Regions from separate parts of the Methylorubrum sp. POS3 genome, predicted to be linked through region 2. Evidence: riboswitches for the same ligand, from Rfam matches in the RefSeq annotation. Region 2 holds a riboswitch; each other region holds the start of a gene.

Region 1 (5,474 bases), 3.4 Mb from region 2:
CGCCGCGGAGGTTCACGAGGACAAACGGATCCTTGCGCCAGATGTATTCGCGGTACGGCTCGGCCGCCGGCACGCGCAGGTTCTCCTCGGTGTTGTACCAGACCGGACCGTTGAGCACGCCCTGCACCTGGATCGTCCATGGATAGGGAATGTCGACTTGGCCGAAGCGGGTGCCGAGGGCGAGCTGATACTGGTAGACGCGCTCGACCCGATGCGTGTTGGCCGTCGCTACCTTCAGTGTGCCCTCGTCCTTCATGTCAAAATTGTAATTGCCGTTGACCGAAGCGCGCCAACGCCAAGTGCCGGCCTCCCAGCCGAACATCCGCACCATGTCCGTGTCATACTGGACCTCGATGCCGCGGATCACGACGTCACCGGAATTGTTGACGTAGTCGGAGGTGTTGCTGTTGGCGCCCCGGGAACGGGTGATGATCCGGTCCGAGATGATGTTCTGGAACAGGGCGACGTCGACGCGTGAGACCGCGTTCGTCAGCGTCGTCCCGATCTCGATCTGCTCGCTCGTTTCGGGGCGAATGTTCGGGTTGCCGAAAATGCGGCCGCCCCCGAGGGTGTTGTAATCGGCGGCGATTTCCGTCGCGGTCGGAGCCCGGAAGCCCGAGGACGCCCCGATGCGGAAGGCGGCCCAATCGGACGCCTTGAAGGTCGCGCCGGCCGAATAGGTGGTCGCCTCGTAGGGACGCGAGCCGGTGATCTGGCCGGTCAGATACGGCGTCGTGTCGAAGCTCGTGGTGCCGTAGGTCTGGCGCACGCCCGCGCGCAAGGTCACCCGGTCGTCGAACAGGCGCTGGGTGTCCTCGACATAGAGGCCGTGAAACTGATCGGTCTGATTGTTGTCCTGCGGCGAGACCTGGGCGAGCGTGTTGCCCGGAACGCCCTGGCGGAAGCGATCGGAACGCAGGCGGCTCGTTTCCCAATCCCAGCCGAGCAGCAGATCGTTGCCGGCGAACAGGCTGGCGCGTGGCTGGAGACGCGTGCCGAGGATGTCGAGGTTGCGCGTGTTGAAATCCGCGCGGGTTACCCGCACCGGCTGCCCCGAACTGCCCCGCTGGACCGGCGAAGCCCATTTGAACCGATCTTCGTCGGTGACGCTGTAGAACTGGGCGAACAGGCTCGCGCGCCCGTCATCGGTCCGGCCGGTATAGCTCGCATCGAACGAGCCGTTGATGCGGTTGTCCCGGCTGTAGAGATTGCCGCCGGAACCGCGGAAGCCGGCATCGTAGATGCCATCCGTCCTGAGCGAGAAGTCGAGCCGCTGATTCGGATCAATCTGGAAACCGAGCGCCCCGGTGATGCCCATCCGGTTCCATTGGGTGTTGGCCATGCGGTCGCCCGAGCCCGCGACGTAATCGTCGCGTCGTCCCCCCGAGATCCCGAGATAATAGTCAAACGGTCCGACGACCCCGCCGGTCTGGGCGCGCCCCTGCGCCAAGCCCCAGACGCCGCCGATGCCCTCGACCAGAGTGCCCGGCGCGCTCCGCCCCGTCTTGAGAATGATGTTGATGACGCCGCCGATGTTCTGGCTGCCATAGATCACCGAGGAGGGCCCGCGCACGATCTCGATGCGCTCGACATCGGCGACCGAGAGCTTGGACAGATTCGCGGTGCCGGCGCGGCGCCCGTTCATCAGCACCAGAACTTGGCTGCGGAAATCCTTGCCCTGCCCATCGGTGGCGCCGCCGCGAATGTTGATCGAGGTCTGGCCCGGCGTCCATTCCGAGAAGAAGCCGACGGCGTTCTCGGCCAGAAGATCGGTGACCGACCGCGCCGTCGAATTCTCGATCACCGTGCGATCAATGATTTGAACGGTGCCGGCGATCTCGGAGCGCGGCTCCGGGCGCCCGGTGGCGGTGACCACGAGTTCGTCGAGGCTGATCGCGGGATTCTCCTGGGCATAGGCCGATGACAGCAGCACGCAGCCGCTGGTCAGCGCGAGCGCGAGGAGACGAAGACGGCACGACATTACGAAGCTTTCCTCCAGACGAGCAGGGCAGAGGTGCGGGGAACGGAGAGGCGATGCCCGCCGGGCACGGGTTCGGCCTGGGCGGCGAGATGCGCGCGGAGATCGCCGCGGCGGACATCGCCCGGTGCCCAGCCGAGACGATCGGCGAGGAAGGCGGCGGTCCGCTCCAGGTCGGGAACGACGGCGCTGAAGGTCCAATGCGCTTGCGCGACGATGGCCGGCTGATCCTGCGCCGTCAGGCTGCGACGAACCAGATCGACGCCCGGCGTCTCGTCCTCTCCGTGCCAAGCGCGGGGAAGGCAGCCCGCGAGACACAGGCCGCGCGGACCGTGCTGGGCCGGAACCACCCAGACGATGCTGCCGCGTGACCAGACGCGGCACTGACGGAGAAAGGCTTGGGCCTCCGTGAGGGGGGCCGCGATATTGGCGGCCAGCACCGTGTCGGCGCATCCCGGTGGCAGATCGGCCTGCTGCCAGCCGAGCGGCAAAACGTACGGCGACGGGATGAGGGCATGCAGGCGCCGTTGCATCCCCGCCGCCGGCTCGATTGCGGTCCAGGTGCCATGCGGATCGCGCACGGCCCGACCGAGTTGCCCACCCCCGGCCCCGATATCGAGCAGGTCGCCGATCTGCGGCACTGCCGCGCGCACAAGCGGAGCGACGCGACCGACGTAATCGGAGGTGTCGATGCCCGCCGCGTAGAGTTCGAGGGGATCGACCGCCCTCGTCTCCGGCGGTGCAACGCCGGACAATCCGGCATCATCGCCCATCAGTTTCATCGGTCCTTCCCCAAACCTTGTCGGGGGACCAATGGGCGCAGGACGGCATCGCTCTGCCGCGACGCGCGTTCATGCGGCCCGTTGGGACACCCCGCCCACGAGACTTCGTATGGTCAGGGCAGGTCTCCTGGCCCACGGGTCACAGCCAACCGTCTGGCCTTCCCGGTGATCGTCCACCAGTGACGCAGATCGACGGATGGCTCGCCGCTCACAGTTGCGGGGGCAGCTTCGGTGCAGGCGCCTCACCGAATTCCCTCTTAGCTCTCCAGACATGCCGGCGAGAACCTTTACCGTGCTCAGGAGCCAGACGGTGCGAGGCTTGTCAACTGTTGAGGACCTGCTTCTGAAAAATTACTAAAGCTTCTGACTTTAGTAAGCGCCGAACTTATATTGAATTTATTATGGTGTTTCGTCGGATTATGTTGGAATATCTCGCATTTGATCGATCGACGTTTGGCGGATCGCGGTCAGGATCCGCGCAGCCCTATAAATATGGTCAAGAAACAACGCTGCTAAGCCTGCAGTTGAGGCTCCCTCCAGAGATCGAGGGCTCGCTTGAAATCTGGTGATTGCTCATAGGGACATGTAACAATATAACGTTTCATAAATGTCAAGCGCGATAGGGGTGTGGTCACATTTTCGTTTTTATGTGCACGACACGCAGTGACGCTGCAAAAATCTGGGCAAATCGCGGGATTGCAGGACAGCTAATTGAAGTACGTGCTCGACGAAGGCAATGCTTAAAAACAAAGAGCCGATGTGCATTTTGTTGCTCTATAGAAATGAGGTAACAAATATGAAATCAAAACTATGCCGCTTTTTGGGGCTAGAGGGTGGTATATAACGACTTGGGGCCTGTCGGTGGCGGTGTTCTGTGCTGAATAGCTCGCGCACTGTCCTTATTGCCCAGCGCAAATTCGATATATGCGCAGGCAGCCAAGGCCGCGACCGCAGCCAGACCGGCCAGGGAGTGATATCCGATGGCCAGGCGAACGTACGCCGACTCCACCAAGGCCCTCCACATGGTCGTCGGTCACGGCTTTCGCCTCGAAGACGATGGCAGACGATAGGGACAGGCCCGGAGTTCAGGCATCCAACGTCGAACAGGCGAGGGGAGGGCGCGTCGCCCCTTGCCTCAGACCCGTCCCGCCGCTACTCGTGACAAAGGTATCTGTCGCCGCTTCTCTAGCCCAATCCTTGGCCGATGATTGGCGCACGCGAAAGGTGCCGACAGATATGACAATGGGCCTGTAGCTCAATGGTTAGAGCCGACCGCTCATAACGGTCTGGTTGCAGGTTCGAGTCCTGCCGGGCCCACCATATTTCTCGAGATGGGCTTCAACAAGAAGCGCTTGAGCAATCTCAGCCTAATCAACCGTGCACCCACGATTGCAGCAAGAGCTACATATCTAGCTGAGATTTCGATCATACAATCGCCAGTGGTTAAGCGGAATCAATAAGGTGGCGATTGGGTGGTATTGAATATCGGTGAAGAGGCGGATTTCGAGAAATTTTGCTTTAGCTCGATAACTTGGTGCAGCCTGTCAGATCCGATATCCAATACAATGATTTTGACAGTACAGTACGGCGGTGGATAGGGGAAATACCAGCATCCGTTTCGGTTTCCGGCTGCTGGCACCGCGCTTTTCATTCTTCATCGAATCTGTGGTCTAATGCCGCCCAATCATTGCGGCCGCCCCCGGACGCGCTCTTGCCGAGAGACTGCGCGTCCTCGCTGACGCTGAAGCGGTATGGTCCATCCATCCCGGCGCGCGATGATGGCTCCGCTCCGACCGCCGCACAGCAGCGGCGAGAGGGTGCCATGGACGGCTTCCTCATACCCAATCCGGTCGATCCCTTCGGAATGGCGGATTTGAGTTTCGCTCGGTTGCCGCGCTGGCTCGCCTCGCCGCTCCAACCGAGCGGAAGCCCTATCAGATGTCGCGTACCGGCGCTTCAGGGTGATCGCGGAGGCGCTGACGCGCCACCACCCGTCCGCGTGGCTGGTTTCTTCCACGGCACGTACCGCGTGATGCCGAGCGTCAGCTCAATGCGCGGGAACGGCCACCACAGCGTGAAGGGAACGACGCGCTCGATCCGCAACTCCCTCGGCTGCTTCGTCACGCGGTGATAGTGGAGCATCGCGGCCTGCGACGGACCATGGCCCTGATCGATGATGCGTCGATGCTTGGCCCACATCAACTCGATTATGAGCGTGCCGGGTCGGTGAACAATCGTGTAGCCGCCGACCCGCAGAGCGTCCGTCCCCCAGCCTCCCTCCTTCCTGACCGTTCGCTCGGAACCATCCGTCACGTTGCCGTGGCCGGATGCGTAACCCTCGACGCCGCGCGATCTGTCCGTTCCCGTGTAGCTCCAGCGGAACGGGATACCGGGCTTTGTCAGCGGTACGCCCGCGATGAGCATGGCGGCATCGGCTTCATCGAACGTGTCGGCCTCACCCAGCAAGCGTTCCAAGGCGGCATTGAGCGCGAAACGATCGATCATGGGCGTCTCGTGGGCGAGGGAACGTGATCGGCAGGGGGTTGAAAGCGGACGGTGTTTGATTGGCCTCGAAGATCCGTCTCGGGCACTTCACCCCGCCTTTCCGACGAGGCCGCCGATGCCGGCGGTCACGGCCATGGCGAGCGCACCCCAGAAAGCCACGCGCGCCGTGGCTCTCAAAACCGGCGCTCCGCCGGCTCTGGCGCCCAGGG
Region 2 (5,474 bases):
CGCCCGTGACCTTCTCGGCGACGCGCAGCTGACGCCGGGCGAGGCCCTGGCGGCGATGGGGCTCCCGCATGTGGCGCGGCTGCCGGTGGGCTACCTTTCGGCCGGTCAGCGGCGGCGCGTCGCCCTCGCCCGGCTGCTCGTCTGCCGCCGCCCGCTCTGGCTGCTCGACGAACCGACCGCCGCCCTCGATCTCGCTTCCCAGGATGTGCTCGCCGCGATGATGGGCCGACACCGGGCGGAGGGCGGTCTCGTCGTCGCCGCGACGCATCAGGCGCTTGGACTGGAGGATGCCCGTGAATTGCGGATCGGTCCGGCCGCGGCGGAACAGGTGCTCGACGAGCGGATCGAGGAGAGTTGGGCATGATGCGGGCCTTCTCGGCGCTGCTCGCCCGCGATCTCCGGCTAGCTGCCCGCGTCGGCGGTTCGGGGGCACTCTCGCTGGTGTTCTTCCTGATGATCGTCGTGATGGTGCCCTTCGCGCTGGGTCCCGATCTCAACCTGCTGTCGCGGATCGGCCCGGCGATCCTGTGGCTGGCCGCGGTTTTGGCGACCCTGATCGGCCTCGACCGCCTGTTCCAGTCCGATGAGGAGGACGGCTCCCTCGACCTGATGACGGGCGCCGCGGTGCCGCTGGAACTCGTGGTGCTCGCCAAGGTCACCGCCTATTGGCTGACCACCGGTCTGCCGCTGGCGCTCAGCGCCCCGTTATTCGGCCTGCTGGTCGCGCTCTCGCCGACGGCCATGGGTGCAACGGCTCTGACCTTGCTGATCGGCACACCGGCGCTCGCTTTCATCGGTGCGGTCGGGGCGGCCCTCACCGCCACCATCCGTCGCGGGGGCCTGATCCTGGCGATCGTGGTGCTGCCCTTAATGATTCCGACCCTCATCTTCGGCGTGTCGGCGACGGAGGCGGCGCTCGGCGGCACCGTGCCGTTCACGACACCCCTCGCCGTACTCGGTGCGCTCAGCCTGATTGCGGGGGTGATCGGGACCCTGGCCGCTGCGGCGTCGCTGCGCTGGTCGGAGTAACCGCTCGACGGAACGGCCGGCTACTTATCGCAGCCGATACAGATGCCGGTGTCGATCTTGTCGTTCCGCCGCTCGGTGCGGGATTCCCGCTCGATCGAACGCGACTCGCTGCGATCGATCCGATCCAGCCCACCGCCGGCGGGGGGCATGGTCCGTCCGACGGCGGAGGTGTTCGGTGCCGTGACGGTCGAGGTGGGACCGCCGCCGGTCCCGGTCTGCGGCGTTTGGGCTGAGGCTGCGGTCGCAACGGTGACGCCGAGAGCCGCGGCGAGCAGAATGCGCATGGTCATGATGGAACTCCCTGGCCCGTCAACGCCGGGGCCTGGAGTGGGTTTCCCATCGGCGAAGGCAAGACGAACCGGTCAATCCGGCCAGTGGATCGTCCCCTCGCGCAAGCCGAGAACGTGCCGATCGCTGACGCCGAAATCGCTCGACTGATCTTCGACCACGCCGGACACACTGACATGGCAGGCCTCGTCGAGCGCCCCGCCCTCGCACAGGCCGCGGGCCTGCCGCTGTGCGAGTTCGCCGACATCCGCCAGCCGAATTAGCACCCGGCGTAGGGGAGCCGTTGCCTCGGCCGCGACCGGCTGCGGGGTGAAACCGAGACAGGTCGCCTCGTTCTCCGTGGCGAACACGAGATGGCAATCTTCGAGGGTCACGCGCTCGCCGATCAGTTGATCGGCCGCAACGGAGAACTCGACCGCCGCGATATGAGACTCCATGGCCATCAACTCCGCCGGAGACGGGAGTGTCGAGAGGAGAACGGGAAGAAGTGCTGATATCCGCATGATCGTCGGGGCCTCGGATTCGTCGCTTCCGAACCTAAGCAAAGCTTATGCAACTTTGCGGGACTGAAACCCTGGGCGCGTCACGTGTTTGTGCTCGCTCCACTGATTTGAGGGGCAAAATCTGCGATCGGCATTAATCCAATCACTTTGCAATCACGAGTTCGCATTCGCGCACAATCAAATCAGGCGGCGCCGTCCATCCGGTGCCGATCATGCGTACAAATTCGGCAATACACTGGGCCTTCGCATGCGGTGATCAAAGGTGCGTCCGTTCCTGGGCCGCGAAATGAATGTCCATCCGGCAGCGAGTGGGACGACCCTCCGTTTCGCGCGCTCATCACGACGCGTGGGGGCAGCCGCGGCCCTCCCATTCATGCATGTGGTGCATAGCTGCGATCGTCACTCCCGGATTGTTTTGTGCAGCGCAACGTGAGACTGATCCGCATGCGAGATCGCGATGGCGTCGCGGTCCCGTTGCCCTTCTTGGGCGTTTCCTCCCTAGACTTCGGGCCGCTCCATTGGGGCGGCCTTTTTTCTTGTTCGGTGCGCGATGCCGTGGGCCTGATCGTCCACGGGAAATCCCCTGAGACCTGTTCAAATTCAGTTGACCGCCGGGTCCCGCTCCTCTTAGTCTAATACTAGACGGTTCCCGCGAGGGATCAAAAGGGAACGCGGTGAGGGATCGGTCCCGAACCCGCGGCTGCCCCCGCAACTGTGAGCGGAGAGTTCCCCATCACCACGTCACTGGGCGCCTCGCCTGGGAAGACGATGGGGGGCGGCGACCCGCGAGCCAGGAGACCTGCCGTCTGCCGTGGTCACACGCGAAACGCGCTGGGCGGGGTGCCTCGGCGGTTGCCAAAGCGCGGATTCGCGCCACGGCCTCGTTCGCGGTGACGTGCCATTGTTGCCGTCCGAGGCTGTTGCCATCATGTCCTATCCCGCAGGCCGCCGAGCGAGGCCGTTCCTCGCCGCCCTCTCTGCTGCTCTTTCCGCCTCTCTTCCTTTGGCCGCGAAGTCCCAGGTCGTGGCACCCGTCGAGACCCACCTCGACGAGATCGCGATCGCCGGCATTCCGGCCAATGCGCCCGCCGACGCCGTCGGTGCGGAGGCGGCCGCCCTGCTGCGCAAGCCGAGCCTGACTCAGGCCTCACCGGTCGGGCTCAATCTGCGCACGCCGTCGCGCGGCGCGAGCCGGCTGGGCCTGACCCCTCTGGAGACACCGGCCAGCCTCGATATCGTGTCCGGGGAAACCATCCGGCTGCGCGGTCAATCGTCGGTGCTGGAGGCCGTCTCGCAGAACGGCACGGGCATCACCGCCTTCGGCTCGCCCGGCTTCGGCATCGGCGCCTTTACCGCGCGAGGCTTCGCCGGGCAGAACTCGATCCAGACGCTGTTCGACGGCACACGGCTCTATGTCGGGGCCAATACACTGACCTTCCCGTTCGACACGTGGAATGTCGAGCGGATCGAGGTGCTGCGCGGGCCGGCCTCGGTGCTCTACGGAGAGGGCGCGATTGGCGGGATCGTCAATGTCGTCTCGAAGAAGCCGCTCTTCACGCCGCTCAACGTCGCCCGTGTCGGCCTTGGCTCCGACGGGCTGGCGCGTGCGGCGGTCGACACGACCGGGCCGATCGGTGAGTCGATGGCTTACCGCCTCAATATCAGCGGCAACCGCGCCGATGGTTGGATCTCGCCGAACGGTGAGTTCCGCAATCTCGCGATCTCCGGCGCCCTCACCTTGCGGGCGACGCCCGACCTTACCTTCACTGTGAGCCACGACCTCGGCTACCAGGAGCCGACCCGCTACTGGGGTACGCCGCTGGTGAATGGGCGCGTGCTCGATGCTGTGCGCTTCAACAACTACAACGTCCGCGATTCCAAGATCACCTACAACGACAACTGGACCCAGTTCCGCACCGAATGGACGCCGTCCGCGGATATCACTGTGCGCAACACGGCTTATCGTTTACAGAGCCGCCGCCATTGGTTCGATGTGGAGCAGACCGCCTACAACCCGACGACCGGCCTCGTCGATCGGTCGGACTATACCGAAATCTACCATAGTCAGGAACAGATCGGGAATCGCTTCGATGCGACGATCCGGGGCTCGGCCTTCGGGTTGGCGAACCAGTTCACGGCGGGCTTCGATGTGAACCATATCGCGTTCCGCCATACCAACAACTTCAGCGGCGACTTCGTGGAGACGCCCACGAGCGTCCCGCTGATCGGATACGATCCGGGGTTCTTCCCCGCCAATGGTCGGGCGGTTCCGGCCTACGCCACAAGCACGAACCAAGCGTCCGTCTTTGCCGAGAACCGGCTCGAACTGACCGATAGGCTATCGTTTCTGGCGGGTGTGCGCTTCGATGCCCCGCACCTGTCGCGGGTCAATTTGCTGAACCGCACGTCCTTCGAGCGCTCGTTCCGCGCCCTCGGCTATCGTTTCGGCCTCGTCTACGCGGTGGCGCCCGACACGACGCTCTATGCGCAATACGCCACCGCCACCGACCCGGTGAACAGCCTCATCTCGCTCTCGCAATCGCTGGCGGGCTTCGAGCTGTCCACCGGTCGCCAAGTCGAAGTCGGGGCGAAGGGGCTCGCCTTCGGCGGCGCCGTCGAGTGGACGCTGGCCGGCTACCGCATCGTCAAGGACAACCTGATTTCGAACGACCCCGCTCGGCCTACGGTCTCGGTCCAGGTCGGCCAGCAATCCTCCTACGGTGCCGAGGCCGCCTTGTCCTGGCTGCCCGCGCCTGGATTGCGCGTCGATGCCAATCTCGCCTTGCTCAACGCTGAATACGATGCCTTCAGTCAGGGTGGCGTCTCCTTCGCCGGAAACCGTCCCATCAACGTGCCGGAGCAGGTCGCCAATCTCTGGGTCAACTGGGCCTTCGCCCGCGATTGGGAGGCTCGGGTCGGGGTGCAGTATGTCGGCGCAGTCTTCAGCGATTTCGCCAACCTCGCCCGCAGGCCGGATTATACCTTGGTGACGCTCGGCCTAGATCGGCAGGTAACCCCATCTTCCCGCTTGTCGTTCCGGGTCTTCAACCTGCTCGATACGGTTTATGCCGTCGATGGCCGTGCCGCCGGCGGGATGAACACGTGCTGGTATCTCGGACGGCCCCGTTCGTTCGAGGTCGCTTATACGGTGGCTTGGTAGATCGCCCAGTCGAACGAGAAGCGTGCCGCCCGCCAGCCTTGCGGGGGGCACGCCTGCTTGCAGGCAGATCGAACGGCTCGATCAGCGTGTTCGTCGGCGGAACTTCTTGAGCGGTAAGAAGCGGGATGGCCTGAAGGCACGTCACCTGTACCGCACTGGCAACCTCTTACTGGCGTTGAGATCCTCGGAGGCGGTGTGTCGTTCACGACGCATGTCGTGACGAACGCCGTGCGCCGTTTCCATGTCGGCCCAGGAGGCATTTCAATTAATCGGCTCGAAGGCCGAAAGCCGCGGCTGTTTCTTCGAGGCAACAGGTTCGGTCTGCCGATCACCAACTCCAAGGAGCGTACTTTCTCGGCGGAACGCCTTGCTCTTTGTTATTTATCGGGGCTTCGCGGAATGGGAGACGTCAGTGCCTAATGGCTTCGCACACGCTGTGCGCGAAGCCGGCGGTCACATCGAACCACCCTCCGACATGGAGCCTCGGCAGTGCG
Region 3 (5,474 bases), 2.8 Mb from region 2:
GAAGGCGTCGAGACGGGGATCGGGCCGGTCGTCGCCGGGCAGGACCGCGAGCCGAACCCCGTTCGCCCGCGCGGCGGCGCTCGCCCGCTCGATGCCGTAACGCCAGTAATCGAGGCCGCCGAGGCAGCGGATCACGCACACCTTCGCCCGCGCGATCACCGCATCGACGTAGAGATCGACCGACATCGGATGGCGCAGCTGCGCCATCTTGGCGAGCCGCAACGACGGCAGGTCCGGATCGGATGCGTGGGCGCGGGCGATGGCCGCGAGATCGGTATCGGTGAAGGACAGGACGACGATCTCGCCGGGGGTCTGGCCGAGATCGATCGCCGCCTCGCCCTCGTCGAGGGAGACCGTATCGATGCGGATCAGGTGCATGGCGCGCCCGTCCTCCCGGCTCGATCCGCAGGCATGCCGGTCGCCCGCGCAGAGGCGGGCTGCCGGGCCGGCAGCAAGGCCCAGGCGCGCCGCCGCAGGCCCATCATGGACCTGCCTGCCGGTGCGGCTGTCGCCCTGCGAAAAAGATCATCCCCGCAGCGCGGCGGCGACCGCGTCCTTGTCGAAGCCCTTGAGACCGATGACGACGAGGCGGCCGTCGCGGGGTTCGCTGCCCTTCCAGGGACGGTCGTAATGGTGGGCGACGCGGCGGCCGACCCCCTGCACCACGAGACGCATCGGCTTGGCCTTCACCTCGGCGAAGCCCTTGATGCGCAGCACGCCCTCGGTCTCGGCGGCCTTCTCGACGCGGGCGGCGAGGTCTTCGGGGCTACCCGCGACGCCGATGGGGAGCGCCACCGATTCGAAGTCGTCGTGGTCGTGGTCCTCGCCCTCGCCGTGATGGGAGGGGCGGGCGTCGAGGTCGTCTTCGGCCGCCGCACTGATCCCGAGCAGCACCCGCGGATCGAGGCGGCCGTGCTCGGTGGCGACGATCTCGACGGCGCGGGGCAGATGCGCCTCGATCTCGGCGCGGACCTTGTCGCGGGCCGCCTCGTCCAGAAGATCGGACTTGTTGAGCACCACGAGGTCGGCGCAGAGGATCTGGTCCTCGAACACCTCCTCCAGCGGATTGTCGTGATCCACCGCCTGATCGGCGGCACGCTGGTTGGCCAGGGCGTCCGGATCCTCGGCGAACAGGCCGGAGGCGACCGCCGGGCCGTCCACCACGGCGACGACGCCGTCCACCGTCACACGCGAGCGGATCGCCGGCCACTGGAAGGCCTGGACCAGGGGCTTGGGCAGGGCGAGGCCGGAGGTCTCGATCAGGATGTGCTCCGGCGGCTCCGGCCGGTCGAGGAGCTTCGTGAGGGCCGGAACGAAATCGTCGGCCACGGTGCAGCAGATGCAGCCATTGGGCAGTTCCACCACCGAATCCTCGGTGCAGCCCTCGACGCCGCAGGAGGCCAGGAACGAGCCGTCGAAGCCGAGATCGCCGAACTCGTTGACGATGACGGCGAGCCGCCGGCCGCGGGCCTGCTCGATCGTGTGGCGCACCAGCGTGGTCTTCCCGGCTCCCAGGAAGCCGGTGACGATGGTGCAGGGAATTTTTTCGAGGATGGCCATGAGGGTCAGGATTCCGCTCGTGTCGGGGTCAGCGGCGGGATGCGGGCGACGACGCCCTTGCGAAACGCCTCCGGTCGCTCGCGCCAGGGCACGAGGCCGTCCGGAGTCTCTTGATAGCGGCGCAGGCCCGCCAGGATGGTGCGGGCGGAATCCTGCGGATTCTCCAGCGCGTCGAAATCGCCGTAGACATAGGTCCAGCGACCGGCCGACGCGACCGCGACCGAGCAGGGCCGCTTGCAGACCGAGAGGCACTCGACGCCCTCGATGGCCAAACCCGGCACCGGCTCGCGGGCGGCCTCGGCGATCACGGCGGCCAGCAGCCGCGCGCCGGCCCGCGGCTCGGCGGGATCGCCCGCCGCCCGACAGGTGGTGCAGACGGAGAGAACGGTCTCGCGCGGGTCCTCAGGCATGCGCGCGGTCACTCGCCTCGCGCCCGAACAGGCCCCAGGCCCAGCCATAGGCGAGGCCGATCAGCGCCCAGAAGACGAAGCCGATGGCGAGGGAGCGCGCCGCGAACTGCGCCGCGCTGGCCGGCGGCACCTGCGAACTGACCGTGTCGATCGATTGCGGCGCGCCGGCGAGATGCGGGGCGACGATCAGGACGAGGCCGCCGAGGATCGTGATCGGCACCCGCCGGACCGCGATGAGGTAGAGGCCGATCCCCGTCGCCGCGACCGTCATGATCCACCAGCTCTGCCGCAGCACGAGGGGCGCGGCCCCCATCCCCGGCAGTTCCGGCGGCAGCCCGACCGCGGGGGCGAGCGCCACCGCGAGGAAACCGGCGATCCCGACGGCCAGCCCACTGCGCGGGGTCGGCTCGCGGCCGAGCGCCAGCATCACCGCCGCGAGGAGCAGCGCGTAGCCGACGCCGCCGATCAGCGTCGCAAGGCCGGTGAAGGCCATGCGCTGAAGGCCGGGCTCGGGCTGCCACGCGTCGGGCTTCTCCGCTCCGCCCTGGGCCGGATCCTGCGACGGACCATGAGCATGGGCGTGCACGATCAGCGCGGCGGGCGCGATGGCGGGGGACGGCGCCTGGGCATGGGAATGGCCGCCCTCGAAGGTCTCGGCCTGAAGGATCAGGGGCGAGGTGAGCGCCAGCTGCAGGCCCGTCGTGACGACGGACGCGAGGAAGCCGGCAACGAGCGCTGCCGACACCAACCGGAGAATCATGGAACCGCTTTCGCGCGTCGGAAAGCGATCAGTGGCAGGGGAAGTTCTGGGCGTGGCGGAAATCGTGCGCCGCATTGTGCAGCACCGCCGCCGGGGCGAAGCCCGCCACGAAGACGAGACCGAGGCCGAGGAAGGCAGCGACGAGCAGGGTGCGGGCGCTCTCGCCGGTGCGGAGGGCGGAGGTCTGAAGGGTCGCGGTCGTCATGGGTCACGGGCTCCGGCCGCCCCACCGGCGGCATTCGAGAAAAGTCTTTTCGCGGGACGGCAGGTCTCCTGGCTCACGGCTGCCGAGCGCCTCAGGAAGCTCCCGAGAGATGCTCGATCGCGCCTGCCGCCTTCCCAGGTCGCCCCGGTGGCTCTCGGCAGGAACTCGCCGCTCACAGTTGCGGGGGCAGCTGCGGTTTCGGGATCGTCCCTCACCGCATTCCCTTTTCACCCCGTTGCCGGGGCACCGTCCTTTTCATCGTTCTAACGCGGGTGAGGGTGCCTTGCAAAGCGCCATTGCGTGATCGACCGCGCCCGGTGCAAAGCGGCGCGCATGGATACTCGCCCTCCCGACCGGATGACGCTGGTGCTCGGCGGCGCCCGCTCGGGAAAGAGCGCTCACGCCGAGCGGCTGATCGAAGCCTGTCCCGCCCCCTGGCTCTACCTCGCCACCGCCCAGGCCTGGGACGACGAGATGCGGGCGCGCATCGCCGAGCACCGGGCGCGGCGTCCCTCCGGCTGGCAGACCCTCGACGTGCCGACCGCCCTCCCCGAGGCGATCAGGGCCGCGACCGGGCCGACGCTGGTCGATTGCCTGACGCTCTGGCTCACCAACCTCCTGCTCGCCGAGGCCGACCTCGAGGCCGCGACCGAGGCCCTGGCCCGCGCCTGCGCCGCCGCGCCGGGCCCCCTGGTGCTGGTCGGCAACGAGGTCGGCCTCGGCATCGTGCCGGACAACGCCCTCGCCCGCCGGTTTCGCGACGCGGCCGGGCGCCTGCATCAGCGGCTCGCCGCGCAAGCCGACCGCGTGGTCCTCACCGTCGCCGGCCTGCCGCTGACGGTGAAGCCTTCCCCCGACCCGACAGGACACCGCTCATGAGCGACGACGACCGCCACCGCGAGAAGATGGCCAAGCGCAAGGCGGTGCAGGACGCCGAGGTCGCCTCGAAGAAGATCGAGAAGGGCCTGCTCGTCGTCCATACCGGCCCCGGCAAGGGCAAGACGACGGCGGCCCTCGGCCTGGTGCTGCGCATGCTCGGGCGCGGCCACCGGGTCGGCGTGGTGCAGTTCATCAAGGGCGCCTGGGACACCGGCGAGGCGCATGCCCTGCAACGCTTCGGCGACCAGATCGCTTGGCACGCCCTCGGCGAAGGCTTCACCTGGGAGACCCAGGACAAGGCCCGCGACATCGCCGCCTGCCGCAACGCCTGGGAGACGGCCCGCACCCTCATGGCGGACGAGAGCATCCGCCTGCTCGTCCTCGACGAGCTGAACATCGCGCTGCGCTACGATTATCTCGACCTCGACGCCGTCGTCGCCGATCTGCGGGCGCGCCGGCCGGATCTCCACGTCGTCGTCACGGGCCGCAACGCCAAGCCGGCCCTCATCGAGGCCGCCGATCTCGTCACCGAGATGGGCAGCGTGAAGCACCATTTCGCCGCGGGGGTGAAGGCGCAGGAGGGAATCGAGTTCTGAGATGGCCGCGTAGGTCGGCCCCTCGCCGCGCGAAGGTCCGGCATCCGAGGCGCGTGGCCCCGGCGCGAGGCCGTCTTGCATCTTTGCGGACCGCCCCGACGTTCTGCGTCACGGCCCTGCATCGTGCTCCGGCATCGGTTCGCCTGCCCAAACACCGGACCTCAAACCCTCCGAAGCATACCGGAACAAGGATGCCTTCAGATCCTGGCCGTCGCGATGCAGGGCGTGATCCGCTCCGGGAACGATCCCGACGGTCACGTTCCGGCGCCCGGCAATCCGCAGGGCCTCCCTCAGGTGCCAGGCGGATTCGACCGGCACGCTCCGATCCTGCTCTCCGAACAGGACGAGCGTGGGCGCCTGAAGCCGCAGGTAGGCGGGCAGCGGATCGGCGTCGAGCATCGAAGACCAGTAGGCATGGGCGTGGCCGAGGCGGCGACGGGAGACGGCATGAGGGTCCGATGCGACCTCGCTGAAGAGCGCCTCGACATCGATCGGAAGCCGGTCTCGCGAGGCGAGAATTTGCAGGCTCCGGCGCAGGGGTAGGCCGCCCGAGCCGACTACGATGACCCGATCCACGATGGCCGGGCCGGCCTCCGCCGCTAAGGCGACCGCGACGCTCCCGCCTTCCGACACGCCGAACAGCGTGACCGGGCCGCTCCCGCCGTCGCCGCCGCGCCTCAGCCAGTCGAGGGCCGCACGCTGACGCGCCAGGATCGCGGGCAGGATGTCCGCGGCGTGGAACGCGTCGCTGCAAGCGAAGCCGAGGTCACCCTCGGCGATCCCCGGCTTTTCGACGGCGAAGACGCGGTGAGGCGCCCGGATCGGTGCGAGATAGGGGCGCAGGAACCGTCCGAGGCTGGTGCAGCCCGAGCCCGACACGAACAGCATCCGCTTCGGCCGGATCGGCGCCGCACCGTCGCCGATGGCGGCCGAATAGAGGACGAGGTCGGTTCCGTCAGGGGCGTCGATCCGCAAACGCTCGGGTGGATCGCGGGCGCTGTCGAAGGCGTATCGGATCGGCGTCGCGATGGAGCAGGCCGACAGCGTCGTGACGACGGCAACGA

Evidence for each region. A riboswitch is a leader RNA that binds a small molecule or an ion and turns the genes downstream of it on or off. The one in region 2 is predicted to bind cobalamin.
Region 1: linked by a shared signal. The riboswitch ahead of OWC43_RS04370 (hypothetical protein) and the one ahead of OWC43_RS19810 (TonB-dependent receptor) in region 2 are both predicted to bind cobalamin.
Region 3: linked by a shared signal. The riboswitch ahead of OWC43_RS07250 (CbtB-domain containing protein) and the one ahead of OWC43_RS19810 (TonB-dependent receptor) in region 2 are both predicted to bind cobalamin.

Annotation. Positions count from the first base shown of each region.
Region 1 is NZ_JAPRBT010000001.1:918,236-923,709, forward strand. It holds gene OWC43_RS04365 (TonB-dependent receptor) at 1-1,981, opposite strand, end outside; gene OWC43_RS04370 (hypothetical protein) at 1,981-2,751, opposite strand; cobalamin riboswitch at 2,860-3,064, opposite strand; tRNA gene OWC43_RS04375 (tRNA-Ile) at 4,005-4,080, shown strand; gene OWC43_RS04380 (hypothetical protein) at 4,717-5,265, opposite strand; gene OWC43_RS04385 (VIT family protein) at 5,353-5,474, opposite strand, start outside.
Region 2 is NZ_JAPRBT010000001.1:4,280,984-4,286,457, forward strand. It holds gene ccmA (heme ABC exporter ATP-binding protein CcmA) at 1-364, shown strand, start outside; gene ccmB (heme exporter protein CcmB) at 361-1,029, shown strand; gene OWC43_RS19800 (hypothetical protein) at 1,050-1,319, opposite strand; gene OWC43_RS19805 (hypothetical protein) at 1,392-1,754, opposite strand; cobalamin riboswitch at 2,447-2,642, shown strand; gene OWC43_RS19810 (TonB-dependent receptor) at 2,749-4,980, shown strand; gene OWC43_RS19815 (hypothetical protein) at 5,470-5,474, shown strand, end outside.
Region 3 is NZ_JAPRBT010000001.1:1,524,682-1,530,155, reverse strand. It holds gene cobN (cobaltochelatase subunit CobN) at 1-378, opposite strand, end outside; gene cobW (cobalamin biosynthesis protein CobW) at 526-1,560, opposite strand; gene OWC43_RS07260 (DUF1636 family protein) at 1,566-1,970, opposite strand; gene OWC43_RS07255 (CbtA family protein) at 1,963-2,730, opposite strand; gene OWC43_RS07250 (CbtB-domain containing protein) at 2,759-2,935, opposite strand; cobalamin riboswitch at 2,976-3,201, opposite strand; gene cobU (bifunctional adenosylcobinamide kinase/adenosylcobinamide-phosphate guanylyltransferase) at 3,293-3,814, shown strand; gene cobO (cob(I)yrinic acid a,c-diamide adenosyltransferase) at 3,811-4,410, shown strand; gene OWC43_RS07235 (alpha/beta fold hydrolase) at 4,519-5,474, opposite strand, start outside.